3 regions of the Isoptericola sp. NPDC056605 genome follow, and region 3 is predicted to be linked to each of the others. Evidence: riboswitches for the same ligand, from Rfam matches in the RefSeq annotation. Region 3 holds a riboswitch; each other region holds the start of a gene.
What was found. Region 3 has a riboswitch for thiamine pyrophosphate ahead of ACFQ8Y_RS11725 (ECF transporter S component). Riboswitches for the same ligand answer to the same signal wherever they lie in the genome.
Positions count from the first base shown of each region.

Region 1: it holds a riboswitch for thiamine pyrophosphate, as region 3 does, so the genes downstream of both, ACFQ8Y_RS11265 (bifunctional hydroxymethylpyrimidine kinase/phosphomethylpyrimidine kinase) here and ACFQ8Y_RS11725 (ECF transporter S component) in region 3, are expected to answer to the same signal.
Region 2: it holds a riboswitch for thiamine pyrophosphate, as region 3 does, so the genes downstream of both, thiO (glycine oxidase ThiO) here and ACFQ8Y_RS11725 (ECF transporter S component) in region 3, are expected to answer to the same signal.

Region 1 covers NZ_JBHTVT010000009.1:77,934-85,049, reverse strand. Annotated here, with positions in the region: gene ACFQ8Y_RS11285 (hypothetical protein) at 1-741, opposite strand, end outside; gene ACFQ8Y_RS11280 (copper resistance protein CopC) at 949-1,578, opposite strand; gene ACFQ8Y_RS11275 (YcnI family protein) at 1,575-2,399, opposite strand; gene ACFQ8Y_RS11270 (hypothetical protein) at 2,488-3,165, opposite strand; TPP riboswitch at 3,294-3,436, shown strand; gene ACFQ8Y_RS11265 (bifunctional hydroxymethylpyrimidine kinase/phosphomethylpyrimidine kinase) at 3,427-5,079, shown strand; gene ACFQ8Y_RS11260 (ABC transporter ATP-binding protein) at 5,484-7,116, shown strand, end outside.
Region 2 covers NZ_JBHTVT010000024.1:92-7,207, reverse strand. Annotated here, with positions in the region: gene ACFQ8Y_RS19295 (thiazole synthase) at 1-341, opposite strand, end outside; gene thiS (sulfur carrier protein ThiS) at 362-607, opposite strand; gene thiO (glycine oxidase ThiO) at 604-1,836, opposite strand; TPP riboswitch at 1,826-1,928, opposite strand; gene thiE (thiamine phosphate synthase) at 1,960-2,598, shown strand; gene guaA (glutamine-hydrolyzing GMP synthase) at 2,704-4,311, shown strand; gene ACFQ8Y_RS19270 (hypothetical protein) at 4,432-4,992, opposite strand; gene ACFQ8Y_RS19265 (glycosyltransferase family 4 protein) at 5,118-6,290, opposite strand; gene ACFQ8Y_RS19260 (hypothetical protein) at 6,424-7,116, shown strand, end outside.
Region 3 covers NZ_JBHTVT010000010.1:113-7,228, forward strand. Annotated here, with positions in the region: partial or broken gene ACFQ8Y_RS11705 (hypothetical protein) at 1-461, shown strand, start outside; gene rsfS (ribosome silencing factor) at 458-904, shown strand; gene ACFQ8Y_RS11715 (histidine phosphatase family protein) at 901-1,590, shown strand; tRNA gene ACFQ8Y_RS11720 (tRNA-Ala) at 1,683-1,755, shown strand; TPP riboswitch at 1,919-2,030, shown strand; gene ACFQ8Y_RS11725 (ECF transporter S component) at 2,024-2,662, shown strand; gene ACFQ8Y_RS11730 (ATP-binding cassette domain-containing protein) at 2,667-4,118, shown strand; gene ACFQ8Y_RS11735 (energy-coupling factor transporter transmembrane component T) at 4,115-4,813, shown strand; gene ACFQ8Y_RS11740 (class I SAM-dependent methyltransferase) at 4,864-5,475, shown strand; gene ACFQ8Y_RS11745 (MFS transporter) at 5,529-6,752, shown strand; gene ACFQ8Y_RS11750 (NAD(P)H-dependent oxidoreductase) at 6,763-7,116, opposite strand, start outside.

The DNA of each region.
Region 1 (7,116 bases), on a different contig from region 3:
GTCGACGGCGCGCAGCAGCCCCTCCGCGCGGCGTACGGCCTCCTCCGCCGCGCGGGCCGCGGCCCCGGCCTCCGCGACCTGCTGGGTCGTGAGGCGCTTGCGTGCCGCGGCGGTGCTGCGGCCGGCGAACTCGAGCAGCCGCTCCGCCTGCTCGGGGTTGTCCGCGACGGGCAGCAGGGCCTGCGCGTCGTACTGCGCCCGCAGGCGTTCGAGGTCGGCGCGCGCGGCGGGCACGGCCTCGCGGACCCGGGCCAGCTCGCGGTCGACCCGGTCGACGGCGTCGGGGGTCGAGCGGACCGTCTGCCGCAGGGCGGCGAGGCCGCGGTCGAGCTCGTCCAGCGAGCCGTCGGCCGACCGGCACAGGTCGACGACGCGGGCCGACCACTCCCGGCGCTGCTGGTCCGTGTCCGGGACGTGGTCGTGCAGGAGCTGGTTGAGATGGAACGCCTCGGACAGGCGCTCCCGCGCACGGCGCAGGGTCGGTGCGAGCTCGCGCGTCTCCCGGTCGCCCAGCTCGGCCTGGGCGAACGCGAGCTCGTCCTCGGCGAGGCGGGCCCGCTCGTCGGCGCGCACCAGGGCCGAGCCCGCCTCCACGCCGAGCCGCTGCAGCTCCGCCTCGAGGTCCTGTGCCCGCCCACGCGCGGCCCTGCGCCGCCGCGCCGCCCAGAAGGCCACCGCCGTGACCAGCACGACTACTACGACCAGGCCCGTCACGACCCCGACGATCTGCCCCGCATCCATGCTCGGCATCGTAGGCGGCTCCGGCCCGGTGCGGGGACGACCCGACGACGACGCGGGCGTCCCGGAGGGTCACGACCGCGACCTGTCAGGGCCAGCGCAAACGGTGTATCCGGCCCTGACCCTGACAGCTCGGGGCCGCCGCGACGTGTCAGGGCGAGGGCGCGGTGTACCCGGCCCTCGCCCTGACACGTCGCAGGGTGCGGTGCGTCAGCCGCGACGTCGCGCGATCCGCAGCGCCACGAGCACCGCCGCGCCGGCGAGCACGACGACGCCCCCCGCGATGCCGAGCACCACGACCAGCTCGGAGGCGTCGCCGCCCCCGTCCTCGGCGGCCGACGCGCCGTCAGCGGTTCCGGAGGACGCCTCGTCCGCGCCCGCGGCCCCGGCCGGGGCGCACGGCGGCGCGTCCGTCGCCGGGGTGGCGGCCTCGGCCCCGGCGGGCGGGTCGTAGGTGAAGGAGAACGCGCCGCTGGTCGGATGCCCGTCGGCCGACACGATCCGCCAGTCCACCGTGTACTCGCCGCCCTCGCCGAGGGCGACGGGCACCGACACGGTGCGGTCCTGCATCGTCGGGCACCCGGTCGCGTAGTCGGTGCCGTCGGCGTCCGTCACGGTGACGACCGTGCTGGAGCCCTCCGCGGACAGATCGAGGACGACGTCGTCGAACGTCACGTCGACGGACCCGGGCGGTTCCGTCACCTCGGACCCCGAGGCCGGCGACGTGCCGACGACGACGTTGTGGGCGCTCGCGGGCGCCGCGCCGACGACCCCCGCGGCCCCGAGGCCGAGGGCGAGGGCGAGCGACCCGGCTGCGGCGAGGGCGCGTCGCGCGCTCATCGCTGCTCGGTGCCGGTGCCGGTGCCGGTGCCGGTGCCGGTGCCGGTGCCGGTGGCGCGGGTCCGCGCCAGGGCGGCGACGCCCGTGACGGCGCCGACCAGCCCGAGACCGAGGCCCGCCGCGCCGAGCGCCAGCGGGAGGGTGCCGGAGGCGTCGTCGTCGGCCGCCGCGTCCGTGCCCGCGTCTGTGCCGGCGTCCGCGGCCGAGTCCGTGGCGCCGGCTGCCGACGCCGTGCCGTGGCCGCCGTCCTCGGCCGCCGGGAGGACCTGCAGGACGGGTGCCGGGAGGTCGGGCTCCGCGTCGCCGGTCGCCTCCTGGTCCCAGGCGACGACCTCGCCGTCGGAGTACGTCTGCGTGGCGGGCAGGGCGATCTCCTCGACGCCGTCCGGGACAGCACCGGCGGACACGGTGAACCGGAGGAACTCGCCCGGAGCGATGCCGGCGTCGGCGTCGTCGGCGGTCCACTCGATGCTCGCCGGCGCCTCGGTCACGGTGGTGCCGTGCACCTCGACGGGCTCGGGCAGGGGCGCCTGGGTGACCTTCGCCGTCCAGCCCGGCACGGGCTCCACGGACACGCTGGTGAACGGGGTGTCGGTGGGGAGGTCGACCTTCACGGCGGTGGTCGAGGCCTCGGCGGACTCGTTCGGGACCTTGAAGGTGAGGGTGGCGTACGACCCGGCCTCGGCCGCGTCGGGGGTCACGGTCACGTGCGCGGAGGCGGCGGCCGCGCCGAGGACGAGGGCCGGCACGGTGAGGGCGGCGGCGCCGGCGAGGCGGCGCGCGCGGAGGGCAGGGGTGAGGGCAGGGATGGTCCTGGACATGGGTGTGCTGCTCCTGGTGCTCAGGGGTGGTCAGGGGTCGTCGGACGACGAGGGACCCGCCCCCGTCCGACGACGGACCAGGGCAGGGTCAGGCGGCGCGCACGAGGGCGCCCGGGAGCAGCGGGGGGCCTCGTGGCGGGGTGCGCCGGACGGCGCGGGCCCGGAGGGGGTGCCAGGTGCGCCCGACGACGACGGCGGGCTCGCGGACGACGGGCGGCGCCGCCGGGCCCAGCACGAGGACCGCGACGAGCCGCAGCTGGCCCGCGACGTTGACGGCCGCTCGGTCGCCCGCCGCGAGCAGCAGGGCGGTGAGCAGCACCGCGGCAGCGTGCGCGGCGAGCATCCAGGACGTCGTCCCGGGGTCGTCCGCGTGGTGCAGGTGCAGCCCGCCGCCGGTCGCGGGCCCGAGGGAGCCCGGGCCCAGCGCGTGCAGGGCGTGCCCGTCCGGCGCGGCCCCCGGCGTCGAGGGCAGGGTCGTGAGCAGGGTCGAGGCCAACGGCGAGGCGTCCGTGCCCGCCGCGCCGAGCACGGACAGGGTCGTGTGCTGCACGAGCTGGAGCGCGACCATCGCGGGGAGCAGGCGGGGGAGCGTCAGCCGGCGGCGGGCGGTCCACACCGCGAGCGGCGCCGTGAGCGCCACGACGACGAGCCAGGCGAGGGGTGCCCCGGGGAGCGCGCCGCCGGCCAGGAGGTGGGCGGCGGCCGCGATGCTGAGCGTCGTGCCGGCGACGAGGAGCTCGCGCGCACGACGGACGACCACGGGCACCCCCGCACCCTACCGCGCCGCGAACAGGCCGCGGGCCTGCGGCGCGAGGGCCTGGCGAGGCGCGGCGTGACGCCGACACGCGCCGCGGGACGCCGCCCGCCGCCCGCGCAGGCCTGGGCTACGGTGGGCGGCACGACACGGGGTGCGTCCCGACCGGTCATCGCCGCGACATCGTCACGACGACGTCGCGACCCGGCCGGCGGGCGCTGAGAACACACCCGTCGAACCTGATCTAGCTCGTACTAGCGAAGGGATGTCGACATGAGTGCGCGCGCACCTGAAGACAGCTCCGCCGGCAGCGCCGGCTCCACCGCCCCTGCTCCCGCGGCCCCGGCGCCGACGAGGGGCAGTCGCCCCCGCGTCCTGGCCGTCGCCGGGTCCGACCCGTCCGGGGGCGCCGGGATCCAGGCGGACCTCAAGTCGATCGCGGCCGCGGGCGGCTACGGGATGGCGGCCGTCACGGCCCTGACCGTGCAGAACACGCGGGGGGTGCGCGACGTGCACGTGCCGCCCGCCGCGTTCCTGGCCGCGCAGCTCGACGCCGTCACCGACGACGTGGCCGTCGACGCCGTGAAGATCGGGATGCTCGCCTCGGCCCCCGTGGCCCACGCCGTGGCCGCCTGGCTCGACGCCCTGCCGCCCGGCGCGACGGGCGCGCGACCCGCCGTCGTCCTGGACCCGGTGATGGTCGCCACGAGCGGGGACCGCCTGCTCGACCCGGCGGCCGAGGACGCCGTGCGGCACCTGCTGTCCCGGGTGGACGTCGTGACGCCGAACCTGCCCGAGCTCGCGGTCCTCGCGCAGGAACCGTCGGCCGCGGACTGGCCCGCCGCGCTCGAGCAGGCGCGACGCCTGGCCTCCCGGCACGGGGTCCTGGTGGTGGCGAAGGGCGGCCACCTGGGCGCCTCGGGGACGGGCGCGACGGGGGCGGGGGCCCCGGACGCGCTCGTCGGGCCGCAGGGCGTGCTGGCGGAGCTCCCCGGGCCGCGCCTGACCAGCACCTCCACCCACGGCACCGGCTGCTCGTTGTCCAGCGGCCTGGCCGCGCGGTACGCGCGCACGGGGGACTGGGCCGAGGCGCTGCGCGGCACGAAGGCCTGGCTGACCGCGGCGATCCGGGCCGGGGAGGCCCTGCGCGTCGGCGGCGGGAACGGGCCGGTCGACCACCTGGTGGGGCTGCGCGCCGGCGGCGCGGAGCCGCTCGCGCCGTCCGGTGCGTCCGGTGCGGGCGGGGCATCAGGTCAGGACGGGGCGGAGGACGTCGTCGCCCGCTGGTGGGACGACGCCGCGGGCGTGCGCGCCGCGATCGACGACCTGGCGTTCGTCCGGTCGCTGGGCGACGGGACGCTCGACGCCGACCACTTCCGCACGTACCTGGAGCAGGACGCGCTCTACCTGCGCGACTACGCGCGCTGCCTCGCGCGGGCGAGCGAGCTGGCTCCCACGCGGGCCGAGCAGGCGTTCTGGGCCGGCGGCGCGCACGGCGCCCTGGTGACCGAGCTCGACCTGCACACCCGCTGGCTGGGCGGGGAGCCGCAGGACGTGCCCGCCAGCCCCACGACGGCCGCGTACCTCGACCACCTGCGCGTGGCCGGCGACGACTACGCGACCCTCGTCGCCGCCGTCCTGCCCTGCTACTGGATCTACCAGGACGTGGGGGAGCGGCTGGCCGCCCGCGACCACCCGGGTCACCCGTACGGGGCGTGGCTGGGCACGTACGCGGACGACGCGTTCGCGGACGCGACGCGCGAGGCCGTCGCGATCCTGCGCCGCGCCGCCGCGGCGGCCGACCCGGTCACCCGGGACCGGATGGCGGCGACGTTCCACGCGGCGTGCGAGCACGAGCTGGCGTTCTTCGACCAGACCGGGGCACCCACGGTCGAGCCCACGGTCGGGCGCGTCGTGGTGGGCTGACCCCCGGTCCACCGCGGCCCGTCCGGGTCCCGCCGTCGTGCGCGACGGCGGGATCCCGCGGCGGTAAGCGGTGTCCCGAGCTCGGGGCGCACCGCGTGACCGGGGCAAGTGTGTCGGAGGCGAGTGACAGAATAGGTGTGATGCCCGACACGAAGCGCACTTCGCGCAGCCGCAGCCGAGGCGCCCGCCGCGCCGATCCCTCCGAAAGTCCCAGGAGGAGCACCGCCTCCTCCGCTCCCCGCCGTCCCGTCGCGACCGGCACCCCGCCGGGCCGCGCCGCGGGGCCGCCCGGCCGCACGGGCGCCGCCGCCGCCGGGCCCGCCGTCGCCCCCGCGGGCTCCGAGCTCTCCACGTTCGCGTCGGTGCGCCGGCTCTACCCGTACGTCCGGCCGGCGGTGCCGCGCATGGTCGGCGGGCTCTTCTCCGCGATCGGTGCGAGCCTCGCCGCGCTGGCGATCCCGCGCGTGCTGCAGACCCTGGTCGAGGGCCCGCTCGCCGAGGGTGCCGCCGCCCACGACCTCGGGGCCCTCGTGGTGCCCGTCCTCCTCGTGCTCGTCCTGGGCGTCGCGGAGGCCGGGCTCGTCCTGCTGCGCCGCAACCTCGTGATGTACCCCGGCACGCGGGTCGAGGCCGAGCTGCGGATGGCACTGTTCCGCCACCTGCAGGACCTGCCCGTCGCGTTCCACGACCGGTGGCCCGGCGGCCAGCTGCTGAGCCGGATCATGGGCGACCTCGGCCTGCTGCGACGCTGGCTGGTCTTCGGCCTCCTGCAGCTCGTCGTCAGCATCGTGACGATCGTCGTCGGGGTGGGCATCCTGCTGGCCACCGCCGGCTGGCTCGGCCTCGTCTACCTTGCGGGCGCGATCCCGGTGACGGTCATCGCGTTCCGCTTCTCGAGGCGGTACCGCGTCATCGCGCGCCTGTCCCAGGACCAGTCGGGCGACCTCGCCACCACCGTCGAGGAGTCCGTGCACGGCATCCGTGTGCTCAAGGCGTTCGGTCGCGGGCGCGACGCCCTCGACTCGTTCACCGACCAGGCGGAGGAGCTGCGCCGCACGGAGATCCGCAAGGCGGGCAACCAGGCCACCGTCACCACGTCGCTGCAGCTCATCCCCGAGGTCACGCTGGCCGTCTGCCTCGTGCTCGGCACGGTGCTCGCCGCCCAGGGGCAGATCACCGTCGGCAGCCTCGTGGCCTTCTTCCTGACGACCGCCGTGATCAACGGCCCCGTGGTCGACCTCGGCATGACCCTGTCGATGACGCTCAACGCCCGCACGGCCGTCGACCGCTTCTTCGAGGTCATGGAGACCCCGAACCCGTTGGCCGACCCCGCCGACCCGGTGGAGGTCGGTCCGGCGCGCGGCCACGTCGAGCTCCGCGACGTCTCCTTCCGGTACGAGGACGCGTCGCGCCCGGTCCTCGAGCACGTCGACCTCGAGCTCCCCGTCGGCACCACGACGGCGCTCGTCGGCCTCACGGGCTCGGGCAAGTCCACCCTCGCGATGGTGGTGCCGCGCATCGTCGACGTCACCGCCGGCCAGGTGCTGCTCGACGGCGTCGACGTGCGGCGCATGCGGCGGCACGACGTGCGTCGTGCGGTCGCGGTCGCGTTCGAGGACCCCACGCTGTTCTCCGCGTCGGTCCGCGACAACGTGCTGCTCGGCGTCCCCGAGGCCGGCCCCGACGCCGTGCCGGAGGAGGAGCGTGAGCGGCGCCTGCACGAGGCGCTCGAGGTGGCGCAGGCGGGCTTCGTCGCCGACCTGCCGCAGGGCGTCGAGACCCGGATCGGGGAGGAGGGCCTGTCCCTGTCCGGCGGGCAGCGGCAGCGCCTCGCGCTCGCCCGTGCCATCGCGGCACGACCCGCCGTGCTCGTGCTCGACGACCCGCTGTCCGCGCTCGACGTCGCCACCGAGGAGGCCGTCACCACGCGCCTGCGCGACGTCCTGCACGGCACGACGAGCCTCGTCATCGCGCACCGGCCGTCCACGGTGGCGCTCGCCGACCGGGTCGCCGTGCTCCAGGACGGCCGGATCACGG
Region 2 (7,116 bases), on a different contig from region 3:
CCGCAGGCCTCGCGGGCGAGCTGCGCCGTGAGCACGGCCTCGGCGACCGAGAAGCAGCCGGCCGTGTTCGGCAGGGCGCGGATGCCCAGCCGCTCCAGCAGGCCCCAGATGCCGCCGTCCTCGGCGCCCGCGCCTCCCGGCCGTACCGCGACGCGGCGCATCGCCACGGTCGTGAGCCCGGTGCCCGACGCGACCAGCGCGTCCTCCAGCGTCATGAGGTTCGACGCCCCGCCCGTGCCCATGACGAGGCGCGAGCCGACCTCCGTGCCGGCGACCACGAGCGGATCGACGAGCGGGTGCGCGAGCGGGCGGGACGTGGTCTCGGCGTGCGTGCTGGTCATGCTTCCTCCGTGCTTCGTGGTCAGCCGCCCTGGACGGCGGTGACGATCTCGACCCGGTCGCCTGGCGCGATCCGGGTGCCGGCCCACAGGCCGCGGGGGACGACGGCGTCGTTCACGGCGACGGCGATGCCCTGCACCGAGCCGTCGGCGACGAACGCGGGGACGAGGGTCGCGACGACGGCCTCGACGCCGTCGCCGTGCGGTCCGTCGAGCGGGTAGGTCTCGCCGTTCACGACGGCGGTTGCGGAGGTGGACGGCGTGCTCACGGGAGGGCTCCTTCGGGGGTTGCGGGCGCGAAGCGTCGCGGGTCGGCGGCGGTGAGGGTGTCGAGCGCGTCGTCGGGCGGCGGTGTGCCGGTCAGCGCGGCGAGCACCGCGTCGGCGGTGAGTGGCGCGAGCAGCACCCCGTTGCGTCCGTGCCCGACGGCGGCCAGCAGTCCGGGCACGGCGGTGGCGCCGACCAGCGGCAGGTTGTCGGGGGTGGCCGGGCGGGCGCGCGGCGTGACGTCGACCAGCGCGGCCTCGTCGATCCCGGGCACGAGGGCGCGGGCGTCGCGCAGCAGCGCGAACACGCCGCCCGCCTCGGCGCGGCGGTCGTCCGGCCGCTCCTCGCTGGTGGCGCCGACGACGATCTCCCGGTGCCCGGGCCCGCTGCCCGGGCCGGCGCCGGTGCCCGGGCCCCGCGGCACGAGGTACACCGGCCGGCCCTGCACCGTGCCGCGCACCACGTGCTCGAGGGCGAGCCCCGGCCCGGCGTCCAGGCGCAGCGTCACGCCCTTGACGGGCCGCACCGGCACGCGCACCTCCGGCACGCCGTCGAGCAGCCCCGCGGGAGGGACAGCGCCGGCCGCGAGGACCACGGCCCCGGCGGCGTGCCGCACCCCGGCGGCGTCGTGCGCCGCGACCACCCGGCCCGCGGCGTCCCGCTCCAGGCGCACGGCGGCGCGGCGGACGACCGTGCCGCCCGGCGCGCGGGTCAGCGCCTCGAGGAGTGCCGCGTGCGTGCCCCGCGGGTCGACGGCCAGGTCGCCCTCGACGCGGGCCGCCCCGGCGAGCCGCGGCCCGAGGTACGGCTCGCGGCGCCGGGCGTCGGCCACGGAGACCTCCGCGGACGCGAGGCTCCACTCCCGGTGCAGCGCCAGCACGCGACGCAGGAGGGCGAGGTCGTCGGCGTCGTACGCGACGGCGAGCGACCCGGCACGCAGCAGCGGGACGTCGCGACCGGTCGCGGCGGCGAGGTCGGCGGCGAACGCGGGCCAGCGGGCGGCCGACGCGAGGTTGAGGCGCGCGAGGTCCCGCTCGCCGAAGTCCGCCTCGCCGACGGCCGCGAGCATCCCCGCGGCCGCGCGGGTGGCGCCGTCGCCGGGCGACGGGTCGAGCACCGTGACGGCGAGGCCGGCGTCCGCGGCCCGCCAGGCCACCGCGAGACCGACGATCCCGCCGCCGACGACGACGACGTCGGAGGGGGTGGCGGACGGGCCGGTGGACGTGGGCATGTGCGCTCCCTTCGCTGGCATGACCCAGATCAGGTTCGACGGTCGGCTCCTACGCCCTCTCAGCCCCGAGCGGGGCTCCCGTGCGCGGCCACTGTAACCCGGGCCGTGGTTACCCTGGCCGGCGTGACCACGACCCGCGCCCGGCTCGCCGACGCCCGCCTGTACCTGTGCACCGACGCCCGCGAGGACCGGGGCGACCTCGAGGACTTCCTGCACGCGGCGCTCGCGGGCGGCGTGGACGTCGTGCAGCTGCGGGACAAGACGCTCGACGTCGCGCGCGAGCTCGAGCTGCAGGCCGTGGTGGCCCGCGTCGCCGCGGAGCACGGCGCGCTCTGGGCGGTGAACGACCGGGCCGACGTCGCCGGGCTGACCGGCGCTCCCGTCGTGCACATGGGGCAGCGCGACCTGCCCGTGCCGGCGGTCCGGTCGCTGCTCGGCCCGGGCCCGGTGCTGGGTCGCTCCACCCACTCCGCCGCGCAGGCGGCCGAGGCCGAGGCCGACCCGGACGTCGACTACTTCTGCGTCGGCCCGCTGTGGGCCACGCCCACCAAGCCCGGCCGTGCGGCCGTGGGTCTCGGCCTGTTGCGCGAGGTCGCCGCGACTCGCCCGACGACACCGTGGTTCGCCATCGGCGGCGTCGACGCCGAGCGGCTGGACGCCGTGCTCGACGCCGGTGCGTCGCGCGTCGTCGTCGTGCGCGCGATCACGCAGGCGCCCGACCCCGGGCGCGCCGCGCGCGAGCTGCGGGAGCGGTTGGCCTGACCGCCGACGGCCGGCGCGCCGCCGCGGTGTCGAGGTGACCTACCCCACCGCGTGACCCGTGGGACGGGCCCGGGAGCGGTACCGTCCGGCGGCTACGATGGCTCGGTGACGTCTCCCGCCACCGACACCCCCACCACCGCCGACCTGGCGCCCACGCCGCGACCGGTCCTCGTCGTCGACTTCGGCGCGCAGTACGCGCAGCTCATCGCGCGCCGCGTGCGCGAGGCCCGCGTCTACTCCGAGATCGTGCCCCACACGTTCACCACCGAGCAGATGCTCGCCAAGAACCCGGCGGCGATCATCCTCTCGGGCGGGCCGTCGTCGGTGTACGCCACGGGCGCCCCGTTCGTGGACCCGGCGCTGTTCGAGGCCGGCGTGCCGGTGCTCGGCATCTGCTACGGCTTCCAGGCGATGGCGCAGGCGCTGGGCGGCACCGTCGCGCAGACGGGGCAGAGGGAGTACGGCGGCACCGAGGTCGAGGTGTGCGAGGCGGGCGTGCTGCTGGCGGGCTCCCCCGACCACCAGACCACCTGGATGAGCCACGGCGACTCCGTGCACGCCGCGCCGGAGGGCTTCCAGGTGCTCGCGACGTCGTCCGGCTCGCCGGTCGCCGCGTTCGAGGACACCGGCCGTCGCCTGTACGGCGTGCAGTGGCACCCCGAGGTGAAGCACTCGGCGCACGGCCAGGCCGTGCTGGAGAAGTTCCTCTACGAGGGCGCGGGGCTCGCGCCCGACTGGACGCCGGGCAACGTCATCGCCGACCAGGTCGCCGCGATCCGCGCGCAGATCGGCGACGCCCGCGTCATCTGCGCCCTGTCCGGCGGCGTGGACTCCGCCGTCGCCGCCGCGCTGGTGCAGCGCGCCGTCGGCGACCAGCTCACCTGCGTGCACGTGGACCACGGCCTGCTGCGCGAGGGCGAGGTCGAGCAGATCGAGCGCGACTTCGTCGCCTCCACGGGCGTGAACCTCATCATCCGCGACGAGAAGGAGCGGTTCCTGACCGCCCTCGCCGGCGTGAGCGACCCGGAGACGAAGCGCAAGATCATCGGCCGCGAGTTCATCCGCGTCTTCGAGGACGCCCAGCGCGACATCGTCGCCGAGGCGGGCGCCCACGGCGAGGAGGTCAAGTTCCTCGTGCAGGGGACGCTGTACCCGGACGTCGTCGAGTCCGGCGGCGGCGAGGGCGCGGCCAACATCAAGAGCCACCACAACGTGGGCGGCCTGCCCGACGACCTGCAGTTCGAGCTGGTCGAGCCGCTGCGCACCCTGTTCAAGGACGAGGTCCGCGCGGTGGGCCGCGAGCTCGGCGTGCCCGAGGAGATCGTCTCCCGCCAGCCGTTCCCCGGCCCGGGCCTCGGCATCCGCATCGTCGGCGAGGTCACGGCCGAGCGCCTCGAGACGCTGCGCAAGGCGGACGCCATCGCGCGCGCCGAGCTCACCAGGGCGGGCCTGGACGACGAGATCTGGCAGTGCCCCGTCGTGCTGCTGGCCGACGTCCGTTCCGTCGGCGTGCAGGGCGACGGCCGCACCTACGGCCACCCGATCGTGCTGCGGCCCGTGTCCTCCGAGGACGCCATGACCGCCGACTGGACGCGCCTGCCCTACGACGTGCTGTCCGTCATCTCCACTCGCATCACCAACGAGGTGAGCGAGGTCAACCGCGTGGTGCTCGACGTGACGAGCAAGCCGCCGGGCACCATCGAGTGGGAGTGAGGGTGGACGGCGTGGCCGGCGGGAGCCGGGACGTCGTTCGCTCGAATGATTCGCTCGTGCCTCGCTCGGCTCTCGCGAACGACGTCCCGGCTCCCGCCGGCCACGCTGCCAGGTGGGCTGTCAGGAGATCCTGAACGAGTTGGCCTTGTCGTTGAAGCCGCTGAGCAGGGCCGACTTGTCGATCCAGCCGGTGCTGGCGCCGGTCTTGCCGTTGCCGTTGTAGAGCTTCACGTCGCAGCTGTTGTAGGTCTTGACGGAGCTGATCCGGTTGGACAGCGCGGTGCCGAGGTTGGCGCCGCCCTCGTTGTCCCCGGTGCCCGACGTGCAGCCGACCTTGTACTTCGGGTTGAACACGACGACCTGGAAGCCGCCGTAGTTCTTGTTCTGGTACAGCCGTGCGACGACCAGCCCGGTCCCCGGCTTCGCGTTCTTGCAGCCGAAGGTGCCGTCGAGGACGGCACAGTAGTCGGTCGTGCTGGCGGCCTTGGCCGAGATCTTCAGGTCCTCGACCATGACCGGTGCGTCGCTTTCCACGCGCTGCACCTGGACCGGCGCCGGGTCGTCCGCAGGTGCGGCCGTCGCGGTGGGACCCGCGACCCCCAGTGCGGTGATCGCGGCGAGCCCGCCGACGACGGCGGCGAGCCGGGCGCGGACGGTGCGTCGTTGCGTCGTGATGGTCATCTTCGCTCCTCACGTCTGCCGGCGATCCCCTCGTCGCCGGTCACGGTGTGGGGGGAGCGCGCAGCGGGCGCCCTTGATACGCCCGAGCAACGACTCGCCCGTGACCTGCGGTGACGCCGCCCCGGTCAACCGACGAGCGATGCGGCACGCGCGTAGGCGCGGTCGACGTCGGCGAGCACGCGGGGCCACGACGTCGCGAGCTCGGCGGAGCGGTTGTGGGCGATGATCGCGTCGAGCAGGGCGGGGTCGTCGGCGAAACGGACGAGAGCGTCGGCCATCGCGGCGTCGTCGTCCACGAGGAGGGCGTCCCGGCCGTCGACCAGGCGCTCCGCGACCCCCGACTGCGACCGGCTGACGACGGCGAGGCCCGCGGCCTGGGCCTCGAGCGCCGCGATGCCGAACGCATCCTGCACGGCCGGGGCCACGAAGACGTCGGCGCGCACGTACAGGCGCTTGAGCTCGGTCGGGGTGAGGCGGCCGACGAGCCGCACCGTGTCGGCCAGGCCGTGCTCGCGCACCCAGCGACGGGCCTCGGACAGCTGCGGTCCGTCGCCGCCGATCGTCGCGACCAGGCGCCCCGGAGCCCTCTCCACGGCCGCGGCGATCGCCTCGAGCATCGGCAGCACCCGCTTGCGGGGCGCGAACCGCGTGGCGGACACGACGTGCACCTCGCGGCCCTCGGCACGCTCGCCCCGCTCGACGCGGGGCAGCCGCCAGGCGTCGACGTCGATGCCGTTGCCCAGCACGGACACGCGCTCCGCGGCGGCGCCGGGGCCCAGCCGTCGCCCGACCACGCGCCGCAGCGGGTCCGCCGTCAGCCCGCTCACCGCCGACCACTGCACCGGCCAGGCCGACCACCGGGTCACGCGGTCGAGCGCGGCGAACGCCCGCTCCCAGCCGCCCCACACGCTGTGCACCGTGAGCAGGGCGGGCAGCCCGAGCCGCGTCACGGGCCGGAGCGCCAGCTCGACCGTGGGGGCCAGGACGCCCATGTGCAGGTGCACGGCGTCCGGGCGGCGGCCGTCGGCCTCGAGCGCCTTCAGCCGCGCGCGCACGTGCGCCGTCGAGCGCGGGTGGACGGGGTAGCCGCCCGGCACGCGGGCCGCGACGCGGTGCACGACGACCCCGTCGCCGTCGGGCCGGGTGCTGATGCCGTGCTCGCCGGGCGCGCCCGGCGTCGTGGTGATGACCTCGACGTCGTGCCCGGCCTCCGACTGCCGGCGCGCGAGCCGGGCCACCTGGGTCTCGATGCCGCCGAGCAGCGGGAGGTAGGAGTCGGAGACGTGGACGATGCGCACCGGGACATCCTGCCACCGCCCCCGGCGCGACCACCTGCGGGTTCACCGAGCCGGAGACGGTCGGGAGCGCTACCGTGCGAGGAGCGAGACCTCCAGCCATGCATCACGGCACACACCTGAGGAGAGGTGCGACATGTCGAGCACGGTCACCGTTCATCCGACCAAGGGCGTCCGCGGGATCGGCCTGGTCACCATCATCGCCGGCATCGTCATGATCGTCGCCGGCCTGGGCGTGTGGGTCGTCGTGTCCCAGACGCTCGCCGACGAGCAGATCACCGTCTCGGACGACGCGGCCATGTTCGCCGGTCAGAAGGTCTCCGGGCCGTTCACCGCCTACGCGCAGGCCGAGGTGATCAACAAGCACGCGCTCGAGGCGTCCGGCGGGCAGACGTACGCCGAGCTCGCCCAGGACGACCCGACGCGGGACACGGTGATGAACGCGTCGTTCCTGCGCGCGTCGCTGTTCACGTCCGTGGTGGCGTTCGGCGTCTGCGCCCTCGTCATCGGCCTGGGCATCGTGTTCATCCTGCTCGGGAGCGCGCTACGCAAGCTCGCGGGCGGGCCGCAGGTGGTGATCGACTCGCCCTCGCTGACGTCCGAGGGCGGCCTGTCGCACGCCGCGCACCGCGCCGACCCCGGGGAGCCGGAGCGGCCGAGCGCCCCGACGACGCCCGCGCCGCCGCCCGAGCGGCCGAGCACGCGCACGGCTCCCGAGGCGCCCTCCGCCGGGACGTCGACAACCCCGTCGACACCTCCCTCGACACCTCCGTCGACCTCGCCGCCCGCGTCTCCCTCGACGCGGCCCGAGAACCCGCCGGCGACACCG
Region 3 (7,116 bases):
CCGCGGCCTCGGCGCCGCCCGCCCAGGCGGCACCGAGCCCGGCGCCGCCCGGCGCCACGTCGGTCGCGCCCCCGCTGCCCTGGGCGAGCCCGACCACCGAGCGGCCCGCGTCCGTGCCGCCGTCCCGCCCCGCTGCGGGCCCCGCACAGCCGCCGGCCGCGCCGGAGCGACCCGCCGCGTCCCCGTTCGACGCGCTGGTCGCGTCGGAGCAGCCCGTCCGCGCGCGGTCGGCCGCGCCGCTGGACGACGAGGACGACGACGAGGACTGGGACGAGCCCGAGGCGTCGTACACCTGGCTGCACTACATCGTCCTCGTGGTCGTCGCGTTCGTGCTGGGGCTCCTGGTCTGGAAGCTGCTGCTCCAGGCGCCCGACGACAGCAACTTCCAGACCGATACCGACGCCGCCGCGCCCGCGGCCGGCGTCTCCCTCACGTACGAGCACCCCGGAGCCGCTGCATGACCGCTAGCCCCCGCGCCGTCGAGCTGGCGGTCGTCGCCGCCCGGGCCGCGTCGGACCGCAAGGCGCAGGAGATCATCGCGCTGGACGTGAGCGACCAGCTGGTGCTCACCGACGTGTTCCTCATCGCCTCCGGCACGAACGAGCGCCAGGTCTCGGCGATCGTGGACGCCGTCGAGGAGGCGATGTTCCTCGCCGGCTCCAAGCCGATCCGTCGGGAGGGCAAGGCGCAGGCGCGGTGGGTGCTGCTGGACTTCGGGGAGGTCGTCGTCCACGTGCAGCACGCCGAGGACCGCGTGTACTACGCGCTCGAGCGACTGTGGAAGGACTGCCCGGCGGTGGAGCTGCCGGAGGACGCGCGCGGCGGTGACGGCGCGGCGGCCGCCGCCGAGTACGGCGACGGCGGGGGCGACGGGGCGATCCGTCTCGCGGGCGACGAGCGGTGACGGCCGGCACCGTCGTCCTGCTGCGGCACGCCCGCACCGCCTACAACGCGTCCCTGCGGCTGCAGGGGCAGATCGACATCCCGCTCGACGAGGTCGGGCGCTGGCAGGCGGCGGAGGGCGGCTCCGCGCTGGCGTCGTCGCACCGCGCGACGCGCATCGTGTCGTCCGACCTGGGGCGCGCCGTCGAGACGGCGACCGCGTACGCGGACGCGCTCGGCGGGCAGCCCCTGGTCACCGACGAGCGCCTGCGCGAGCGCGGCTTCGGTGCCTGGGAGGGCCTCACGGGCGCGGAGCTGCAGGAGCGCTGGCCCGAGGAGTACGCCGCCTGGCGCCTGGGCGCGGAGCCCGTGGGCGCGGGGGCCGAGACGAAGGCGGCGGTCGCGGAGCGCATGGCCGAGGCCCTGGCCGAGCATGCCGGGGACCTGGACGACGACGCGACGCTCGTCGTCGTGTCGCACGGCGCCGCCATCTCGCTGGCGGTGACGGCGCTGCTCGGGCTCGACCCGACCACGTGGCGCGGGCTGTCGGGGATGCACAACGTGCACTGGTCGCACCTGCACCGTGCGGGCGAGGGTGCTGTGCCCGCCTGGCGCCTCGTGGCGCACAACGTGGGCGCGGGGTACCCCCTGGACCGCTGGCAGGCGGGGCCGGACTGGAATTTGGAACCTGGCCCGAAGTCTGCCTAAGATATCGACGTTCCCGAGGGGCGCAAGCCCGGAGGAACGCACCGAATCAGACGAATCGCCCGGTCGCCCGTCGGCCGCGAGAGTCGGTTCTCGGGGCTGTGGCGCAGCTGGTAGCGCACCTGCATGGCATGCAGGGGGTCAGGGGTTCGAGTCCCCTCAGCTCCACCCCGACGAGAAGGCCCGGAACCCCACGGTTCCGGGCCTTCTTGCGTGACCAGGGGTTTCACGGTGCGGGACGCCCTTGCGCCGACGCCGTCGTCGCCTAGGGTCGGACCTGCGGTCGCGTCGTCGGCCGCCGTGAGGTCACACCTGAAGTCACATCTGAAGACACCCATGACAGGGGAGCGCCGTCGAAGGGGCGCTGAGAGTGCGGGCACAGCCGCAGACCCTTGGAACCTGCTCCGGTTAGCACCGGCGAAGGGAGTTACCTGGAATGTCCGCGCCCACTTTCGCGCGCAGCGCGTCCCTGCGGTACCGCACCGTCGACCTCGTCACCGTGGCCATGCTCGGCGTGGCCGTCGGTGTCGTCTTCTGGGGCTGGACCCAGCTCTACCACCTGCTCTCCGCCGGGCTGGCGGTCGCCTTCCCGCCGGCCACCGGCCTGCTCGGCGGCGGCTGGCTGCTCGGCGGCGTGCTGGGTGGCCTCATCGTCCGCCGTCCGGGCGCGGCGCTGCTCACCGAGGTCGTCGCCGCGAGCGTCGAGGCCCTGCTCGGCGCCGGCTGGGGCTTCTCGGCGATCGTCTCCGGCGTCGTCCAGGGGTTCGGCGCCGAGCTTGTCCTCGCCCTGTTCCTCTACCGGCGTTTCGGCGCCGCGGTGGCGGCCCTGGCGGGCGCGACGGCGGGCGCGTGCGGCGCCGTGTACGAGTGGTTCGCGTACTACCCGGACTGGGAGTGGGGCTTCCGGCTGGCGTACCTGGGCCTCTTCGCGCTGTCCGGCGCGCTGCTCGCCGGCCTCGGGGGCGCGGCGCTCGTGCGCGCCCTCGCGCGGGCCGGCGTGCTCGACGCGTTCGGCCCGGGTCGCGACCTCGCCGACCGTGCCGTCGACCGTGCCGTCGACCGCGCGCCGGCCTGACGGCGTGGCGCACGACGACGTCCGGGTTCGCGTGCGAGGGCTGTGCTGGCGGCCCACCGGGCGCCGGGCCCCGACGATCGAGGGCCTCGACCTCATCGTCGGCGCGGGGGAGCGCCTGGGGCTGGTCGGTCCCAGCGGGGCGGGCAAGTCGACCGTGCTGCACGCCCTGGCGGGCGTGCTGGGCGACCCGCTGCCCGGCGAGCTGTCCGGGACCGTCCACGTGGACGGCGGGGTGGGGCTCGTCCCGCAGGACCCGGGCTCCGCGGTCGTCGCGGCCCGGATCGGCCGGGACGTCGCCTTCGGCCCCGAGAACGCCGGCCTGCCGCGGGACGAGATCTGGCGCCGGGCCGGGGAGGCTCTCGACCGGGTCGGGCTGCGCCACCCGCCCGACCGGCCGACGTCGGCCCTCTCGGGCGGCGAGCTGCAGCGGCTCGCGCTCGCCGGGGCGCTGGCGAGCGCGCCGGGCCTGCTGCTCCTGGACGAGCCGACCGCGATGCTCGACCCCGCCGCGGCGGCCGAGGTGCGCGCCGCCGTCGTCGGCGCGCTGGAGGGCTCGGACACGTCCCTCGTCGTGGTCGACCACCACGTCGGGCCGTGGCTCGAGCACCTGGACCGCGTCGTGGTGCTCGGACCGGGCGGCCGGGTCACGCACGACGTCGCGCCCGCCGCGCTGCGCGACGTCCCGTCCGCCCTGCGGGACGACCTGACGCGCGCCGGCGTCTGGCTGCCCGGCGTGGCGGCGCCGTCCCCGCTGTCCGTGCCCGCGGCGCTGGTGGCGCCGGACGTGCCCGGGCCGGACGTCGTCGTCGCCGGCCTCCGCGTCGACCTGGTGACCCGCGGCCTGCGCGGTCGCACCACGACGCGTGCCCTCGACGGCGTGGCCGCGCGGCTGCCCGCGGGCCGCCTCACGTCCGTCACGGGGCCCTCGGGGGCGGGGAAGTCCACGCTCGTCGCCACTCTTGCGGGGCACCTGCGGCCGACGGCCGGCGAGGTGCGGGGCGTCCCGGGGCGGACGGCCCGCTCGGAGGAGCTCGCGCGGTCCTGCGGGTGGGTGCCGCAGCACCCGGAGCACGGCCTGCTCGCGCTGCGCGTGCGGGACGAGGTGGAGCTCACCGGCCGGCGCCTCGGCGTCCGGGTGGACGTGGACGCCGTGCTCGCGCTGCTGCGCCTCGACCACCTCGCCGACGCGCATCCGTTCCGGCTGTCCGGCGGCGAGCAGCGGCGGCTCGCCCTGGCGGCGGCGCTGGCGCACCGGCCGGGGCTCGTGCTGCTCGACGAGCCGACCGTCGGCCAGGACAGGGGGACCTGGGCGGCGGTGGCCGGGTGGGCCGGCGCCGCGGCCCGGCACGGCGCCACCGTCGCGGCGAGCACCCACGACGCGCACCTCGTCGCCCTCGCGGGGCACCAGGTGCGGCTCGGCGGCGCGACGAGCGAGCGAGCGACGGTGGCGGCGTGACCGGCGCGCTGGGGCGCGTGAACGCCCTCGTGCTCGTGGCCCTCGGGCTGCTCGGGCTGGTCGCCTCCCTGGGCGTCCGGGACGTCGCGAGCGCCGCCGTCGCGCTGGGCGGGTCGCTGGCTCTCGGGCTGCTGCTCCTGCCGCGCGGCGCCGGCTCTCCGGCCCGTTACCTCGCGGTGGTCGTCGCGGTCGCGTCGGTGGCGTGGTCGACGTGGCTGCTCGGTGGCCACGACCCGGTGGTGGCCGCCGTCGCGGGGGCCCGCATCGCGGTGCTCGCCCTGCCCGGCGTGGCCCTCGCCCCGCTGGTCGACCTGAGCGGGCTGGCCGACCAGCTCGGCCAGCGGCTGCGCCTGCCGGCCCGTTTCGTCGTCGGGGTGGCCGCGGCGCTGCAGCGGTTCGAGCGGCTCGGCGCCGTGTGGGAGCAGGCGTCGCGGGCGCGTCGGTCGCGCGGCGTCGGGCCCGGGCGGGGCCCGCTCTCGCGAGCGCGCCACGCGGCGTCGGTGACGTTCGCCGTGCTGGCCGCCACCCTGCGCGACGCGGCGGCCATGTCCGTCGCGATGGACACCCGGGGCTTCGCGGGCGCCCACCGCCGGACCTGGGCGGAGCCTGCGCCGTGGACCCGTACGGACGGCGTCGTGCTCGCCGCCGGCGCCGTCGTCGCGGCGCTGCCGTTCGCCGTCCTGGCCTGGCGGTAGCCGTCGAGCGGGGCCCGTCGGGCGCAGGATGGGTGTCGGGAGGTGCTCGCATGGCCCGCCAGGTGCACGACTTCGACGCCCTCTACGCCGCGGACGTCCCGCCGCCGTGGGAGATCGGGCGCCCGCAGCCCGCGCTCCTGGCGCTCGTGCGCCGGTCGGTGCTCGCCGACCCGGTGCTCGACGTCGGCTGCGGCACGGGCGTGCTGGCGCTCGCGGTCGCCCGGGCGGGCCACCGGGTGGTGGGCGTGGACGCCGCGGCGCACGCGATCTCCCGCGCGCGGGAGCGGGCCGCGGAGTCGATCGTCGACCCGCCCGGCGAGGTGCGCTTCGAGGTCGCGGACGCCCGGCGGCTCGACCGCCTGGCCGTGCGGCCCCGGACCGTCCTCGACTCAGGGCTGCTGCACACCCTGGACGATGCCGGTCGCGCCGCCTACGTGGCAGGGCTGGAGGCGATCTGCCCGTCCGACGCGCTCGTCGCCGTCCTCGCGATGTCCGTGGCCGCCGGGCTCGGCTGGGGCACGACCGACGACCGGCTGCGCGCCGCGTTCGAGGGGCCCTCCTGGTCGGCGACCGTGGTCTCGGACGCCGAGATCACCGCGCGCCCCGCGGGCGACGAGCTCCACCTGCCCGCGCTGCTCCTCACGACCCGGCGGGCCGCATGAGACGTCCGTGAACGGACCGGCTCCCCACGGGGCCGGTGCGATAGGAATGGTGCGTGCCGTCCCCGCCGCTCTTCCCGTTCCGTAGCGTCGTCCTCGGGGCGTTCCTCCCGACCCTGGTGCTGGAGATCGGCATCGGTGCGCTGCTGCCGGTCGTGGCGGTCACCGCCACGGGCCGTGGCGCCACCCTCACGGTCGCCGGCCTCGTGGCCGCGCTGCTGCCGCTCGGCAAGATCGCGTTCGACCTGCCCGCCGGGGCGCTCTCGCAGCGCCTCGGGGACCGGGTGGCGATGCTGGTCGCCGGCAGCGTCGCCGTCGTGGCGTTCACGACGATCGCGCTGTCGTCGGCGCTGTGGGGACTGGCCGCGGGGGTGCTCGCGCTCGGCGCGGCGAACGCCGTGTTCAACCTCGCCCGGCAGGCGTACCTCACCGAGATCACGCCGCCGCTGCGGCGGGCGCGCGTGATGTCGACCCTCGCGGGGGTGCACCGCATCGGCCTGTTCCTGGGGCCGTTCGCGGGGGCCGCGATGATCGCGGCGACGTCGCTGCACGGCGCGTTCTGGCTGGGCACGGGCTCCGCGCTGGTCGCGGTGCTGGTCATCGCCCTGGTGCGGCCGGAGCCGCGGGCCGACGCCGCGCTGCCGCGCCCCGCCGGCGGTCCGCGGGTGTCCATCGCGGCGGTCGCGCGCGAGCACAGGCAGCTGTTCGCGACCCTCGGCGTCGCCATCCTGCTGGTGAGCGCCGTGCGCGGCGCGCGGCAGACAGTCATCCCGCTGTGGGGCGAGCACCTGGGCCTCGACGCCGAGGTGACGTCGCTCGTCTTCGGCGTCTCGGGCGCCCTGGACATGCTGCTGTTCTACCCGGCGGGCAAGGTGATGGACCGGTTCGGCCGGCTGTGGGTGGCCGTCCCGTCGATGCTCACGATGGCGGTGGGGCTGGCGGTGCTGCCGTTCGCGCACACCGCCGGCGCGCTCGCCGTGGTCGCCGCCCTGCTCGGCGTGGGCAACGGCATGGGCTCGGGCATCGTCATGACGCTGGGCGCCGACGTCGCACCCGCCGCGGTGCGGCCCACGTTCCTCAGCGTGTGGCGGCTCTTCCAGGACACGGGCGACGCGCTCGGGCCGCTGATCCTGTCGGCCGGGGCCGCCCTGGGCTCGCTCGCGGCCGGGGTGTGGGCCACCGCCACGCTGGGCGGCGCGTCCGCGGCCGCGCTCGCGCGCTGGGTGCCGCGGTACTCGTCGCTCGCGAACCTCGTGCCGCCCCGGCGCCGGCGGCCGTGACGTCCGTGCCTCACGCGCGCAGGTGCACGCCCAGCCCGCGGCGGCCGGGCTCCAGCGCGTCGTGGAGCTCGCCGCGCTCGTCGTAGTCCCCGCCGTCCTGGCTCCGGTACGCCAGCACCGGGCCGTCGGGCAGGGCGAGCAGCCGCTCGCGCAGGCCGGCCGAGACGGCGGCGTAGCCCGCGTCGTCGAGGCGGTTCGCGCCCAGCACCAGCACGGGCTCCGCCACCTGCATGCCGGTGTACCAGAAGGTGCCGTGCAGCAGGGGGAACAGCGTCTCGGCCAGGTCGCCGTGCAGCCCGCGCGGCCCGAGCCCCGTGCCCGCGCCGACCGTCACCACGGCCAGCGCGCGCCGGCCCGCCAGTCC